2 regions of the Streptomyces sp. NPDC093065 genome follow, and region 1 is predicted to be linked to the other one. Evidence: riboswitches for the same ligand, from Rfam matches in the RefSeq annotation. Region 1 holds a riboswitch; the other holds the start of a gene.
The links. A riboswitch is a leader RNA that binds a small molecule or an ion and turns the genes downstream of it on or off. The one in region 1 is predicted to bind S-adenosylmethionine.
Positions count from the first base shown of each region.

Region 1 (2,450 bases):
CCGGCCACCGCGTCGAGGGTCTTGAGGCCGTCGCCGGTGTTGAGGACGACGGTGGTGAGCGACGGGTCGAGCAGGCCGTCCTCGATCAGCTTCTTCGTGACGCCGACCGTCACGCCGCCCGCCGTCTCGGCGAAGATGCCCTCCGTGCGGGCGAGCAGCCTGATCGCGTCCACGACCTGCTCGTCGGTCACGTCCTCCACGGCGCCGCCGGTGCGGCGGGCGATGTCGAGGACGTAGGGGCCGTCGGCCGGGTTGCCGATGGCCAGCGACTTGGCGATGGTGTCCGGCTTCTGCGGGCGGACCACGTCGTGGCCGGCCTTGTAGGCCGTGGAGACCGGCGAGCAGCCCTCGGCCTGCGCGCCGAAGATCTTGTACGGCCTGTCCTCGACCAGGCCGAGCGCGATCAGCTCCTTGAGCCCCTTGTCGATCTTCGTCAGCTGGGAGCCGGAGGCGATCGGGACGACGAGCTGGTCGGGCAGCCGCCAGCCGAGCTGCTCGCAGATCTCGTAGGCGAGGGTCTTGGAGCCCTCGGCGTAGTACGGCCGCAGGTTGACGTTGACGAAGCCCCAGCCCTCGCCGGCCGGGTCGCCGATCAGCTCGGAGCAGAAGCGGTTCACGTCGTCGTAGTTGCCCTCGATGCCGACCAGCTCACCGCCGTAGACGGCGGCCATGACGACCTTGCCCTGCTCCAGGTCGTGCGGGATGAACACGCAGGAACGGAAGCCGGCCCGCGCGGCGGCGGCGCCGACGGCACCGGCGAGGTTGCCGGTGGAGGAGCAGGACAGGGTGGTGAAGCCGAAGGCGCGGGCGGCCTCGATGGCCTGGGCGACGACGCGGTCCTTGAAGGAGTGCGTGGGGTTGCCGGAGTCGTCCTTGACGTAGAGCCCGCCGGTGACGCCCAGTTCGCGGGCGAGGTTGTCGGCCTTGACGAGCTTGGTCCAGCCGGGGTTGATGTTCGGCTTGGTGGCCACGTCGGCGGGGACGGGCAGCAGGGGGGCGTAGCGCCAGATGTTCGCTGGGCCCGCTTCGATCCGCCCCCGCAGTTCCTCGGTGTCGTAGGCCGAGAAGTCGTAGGCGATCTCGAGGGGGCCGAAACACTCCTCGCAGGCGAAGACCGGTCCGAGCGGGACCTTGTGGCCGCACTCGCGGCAGCTCAGGGCGGCGGCGGGGCCGAGGTCGACGGCGGAACCCGAGGCGTTCCGGGTGGTCGCGGCGTTCGTGGTGCTTTCGGCAGTCTGCACAGCCATGGAGGCGAGGCCCTTTCTCCTCATCTTCCTCACGACGCATCTCGCCGTGAGACGGATTTGGCACCTTCCCTAGCCGGGAGCCTCGCCACGTCTGTGTGACAAGAGCCGGCTGGAGGGTTGCCGGGGCTTCATCGGGCCGTATCCCTCTGCCCCTCTGGATGAGCGGTATGTGGTTGTTTTTCCGTTGTGCGCGCGACGACCCCGGCATGCGGTGGTCCCACGCGTTGTTCAAGACTGTAACCGAAGGCCAGGACGGTTGAGATAGTCGTCCGTACCGCGAGACGGATCACAAAGGAGCCACCGGACGTGCTGGAAGAAGTCGAGCGCTGGCTGAACGCACGCTCCTGGTCCGCCGGGGACCGCACCGTCCAGCGGCTCCTGTCCGCCAAGCACGCCACCGGGCAGTCGGTCAGCGTGGTGCTCCCCGCCCTGGACGAGGAGGCCACGGTCGGCGACATCGTCAGGGTGATCCGGCGGGAGCTGATGCTCCGGGTCCCGCTCGTCGACGAGGTGGTGGTCGTGGACTCCGGGTCGAGCGACCGTACGTCACAGGTGGCCGCGGCGGCCGGCGCCCGCGTCGTGCACCGCGACGCGATCCTCCCCCGCATACCCGCCGTGCCGGGCAAGGGCGAGGTGCTGTGGCGCTCGCTGCTGGTCACCGGCGGGGACATCGTCTGCTTCGTCGACGCCGACCTGCGCGAGTTCTCCGCCGACTTCGTCTCCGGGATCGTGGGCCCGCTGCTCACCGACCCGGACGTGCACCTCGTCAAGGCCATGTACGACCGGCCGCTCGGTGCCGCACCCGGGCAGGGCGGCCGGGTCACCGAGCTGATGGCCCGCCCGCTGCTCAACATGCACTGGCCGCAGCTGGCCGGTTTCGTCCAGCCGCTGGGCGGCGAGTACGCCGCCCGCCGCTCCCTGCTGGAACGGCTCCCCTTCCCGGTCGGCTACGGCGTCGAACTGGGCATGCTGGTCGACGCCCTGCACCTGGTGGGCCTGGACGCGCTCGCGCAGGTCGACGTCGGGGTCCGCGTCCACCGCCACCAGGACGGGCGGGCGCTGGGCCGGATGGCCGCCGCGATCTACCGCACCGCCCAGCTGCGGCTGGCCCGCGGCCACCTGGTCCGGCCGGCACTCACCCAGTTCGAGCGGGGTGTCGACGGGTTCGAGCCGCGCACCTACGCCGTGGACACCGAGGAACGG
Region 1 is NZ_JBIVPJ010000017.1:36,457-38,906, reverse strand. Features, by position in the region: gene thrC (threonine synthase) at 1-1,247, opposite strand, end outside; SAM riboswitch class I at 1,265-1,412, opposite strand; gene ACIQFU_RS26390 (glucosyl-3-phosphoglycerate synthase) at 1,554-2,450, shown strand, end outside.

Region 2 (2,450 bases), on a different contig from region 1:
GCCGAAGAGGGAGAGGATCCGCACCTCGGGCACCTCCGCGAGGCCCTCGCGCACCTTGCGGATCAGGTACTCCTCGCGGGCGACCAGCGTGTCGAACCCGGCCTCGGTGAGCGCCTTGCAGGCGGACGCGATGGCGTAGGCGCCGATGACGTTGGGCGAGCCGGCCTCGTGCCGGGCGGCGCTGTCGTGCCACTCGACGTCCACCCCGCCGTCGGCACGCCGGCTCACCCTGCGGCTGGCGCCGCCGCCGGCGAGGTACGGCTCGGCCTCGCGCAGCCAGTCGGCGCGTCCGGCCAGCACACCGGAGCCGAAGGGGGCGTAGAGCTTGTGCCCGGAGAAGGCGGCCCAGTCCACGTCCAGCTCGCTCACCGAGACCGGGTGGTGCGGGGCGAGCTGGGCGGCGTCCAGCACGATCCGGGCGCCGTGCGCGTGGGCGGCGGCGGCCAGTGCACGCACCGGCCACAGCTCGCCGGTGACGTTGGAGGCGCCGGTCACACAGACCAGGGCGGGCCCGTAGGGCTCACGGGCGGCCAGGGCCCGCTCCAGGGTCTCGACGGCCTGCGCGGGGGTGCGCGGGGCGTCCAGGTACGTCACGTCGGCCTCCCGCCAGGGCAGCAGCGAGGCGTGGTGCTCGGTCTCGAAGACGAAGACCCGGCTCCCGGCGGGCAGCGCGGCGGCGAGCAGGTTGAGGGAGTCGGTGGTGGACCGGGTGAAGACGACCTGGTCGTCGTCCCGGCAGCCGAGGAACCCGGCGACGGTCTCGCGGGCGTTCTCGAACAGGTCGGTCGACAGCTGCGACAGGTACCCGGCGCCGCGGTGGACGCTGCCGTAGTAGGGGGCGTAGGCGGACACGTCGTCCCACACCCGCTGGAGCGCGGGCGCGCTGGCGGCGTAGTCGAGCGCGGCGTACGTGACCTCCCCGCCGGTGACGAGTGGCACGGTGACGTCCCGGCCGAGGACGGGCAGCGGGGTGGCGACAGCGGTGGCGGAGGCAGGCGCGGGTACGGACATGGCGGACTCCCGTGAGGAACCGGCGCGCGGAAGCGCGCTGTGAAAGAAGAGAAAAGGGGTGTGCGGAGGCGGGGCTCTGCGGCCCTATCGCATTCGCTGGTTCACGGGAGACTCCCTCGGACGACCAGGACCCCTGGCCCCACACTTTTCACAAGCGTGCGAGGGGTCCGCGCTTGCCGTGGACCTTGCTGTCCACGACCTGGTCTTCACCCGGGGCACCCCGCCACGGACGGAGGGTTGCCGGACAGTCGGCCGGGGCCTCATGACTGTCACTCATGACCTGTCGAAAAACTTAGGGGAAGTGATCGGCGCCCCGCAACCCGAGTCCGGATCGCGGGACGCACGTCACACGGGGAGGCGTTCGCGGCAGGAGCCGCCGGACAGCCCTACGCCTGGGTCGCCGCCACCCAGCGCTCCAGGACGCGCCTGGCCGCGCCCGAGTCGATCGACTCCGCGGCCCGGTCCATCCCGGCCCGGATCTGCTCGGCCAGCGGTCCCCCGCCCGGCTCCAGGGCCACCAGGGCCGCCGCCGAGTTCAGCAGCACCGCGTCCCGTACCGGGCCCGTCTCGCCGGCCAGCAGACGGCGGGCGACGTCGGCGTTGTAGGAGGCGTCGGCGCCGCGCAGGGCCTCTACCGGCACCACCTCGATGCCGACGTCGCTCGGGTCGAAGGTCTCCTCGGTGACCCGGCCGTCCCGTACCACCCAGACGTGGGAGGTTGCGGTCGTCGTCAGCTCGTCGAGGCCGTCGTCGCCGCGGAAGACCAGGGAGGAGTGGCCGCGCTCGGCGAAGACACCGGCGATGATCGGCGCCATCCGGGCGTCGGCCACCCCGATCGCCTGGGCCCGGACCCGGGCGGGGTTGGTCAGCGGGCCCAGGAAGTTGAACACCGTGCGGATGCCGAGCTGGCCGCGGGCCGTCGCCACATGGCGCAGGGCCGGGTGGAACTTCACCGCGAAGCAGAAGGTGATGCCGGCCTCCTCGGCGACCTCCGCCACCCGCTTCGGCGTCAGCTCCAGATTGACCCCGAGCTTCTCCAGGACGTCGGAGGCCCCGGACGCGGAGGAGGCGGCACGGCTGCCGTGCTTGACGACCTTCGCCCCCGTACCGGCCACGACGATCGCGGACATGGTGGAGATGTTGACCGTCTTGGCGCCGTCGCCGCCGGTGCCGACGATGTCGACGGTCTCCCCCGGCACCTCGATCACCTTGGCGTGGTCGTACATCGTGCGGACGAGACCGGAGATCTCCTCGACGGTCTCCCCCTTGGATCTCAGGGCCACCGCGAAGCCGGCGATCTGCACGTCGGTCGCCTCGCCGCGCATGATCACGTCCAGCGCCCAGGCGGTCTCGTCCGAGGACAGGTCACGGCCGTCCAGCAGCCCGTTCAGCAGGGCGGGCCAGGAGCGGCCCGCCGCGGTGTCGCCTCCAGCGGGGGT
Region 2 is NZ_JBIVPJ010000012.1:223,011-225,460, forward strand. Features, by position in the region: gene ACIQFU_RS22105 (aminotransferase class V-fold PLP-dependent enzyme) at 1-1,011, opposite strand, end outside; SAM riboswitch class IV at 1,176-1,292, opposite strand; gene trpD (anthranilate phosphoribosyltransferase) at 1,398-2,450, opposite strand, start outside.
Region 2: another riboswitch for S-adenosylmethionine. It lies ahead of ACIQFU_RS22105 (aminotransferase class V-fold PLP-dependent enzyme); the one in region 1 lies ahead of thrC (threonine synthase).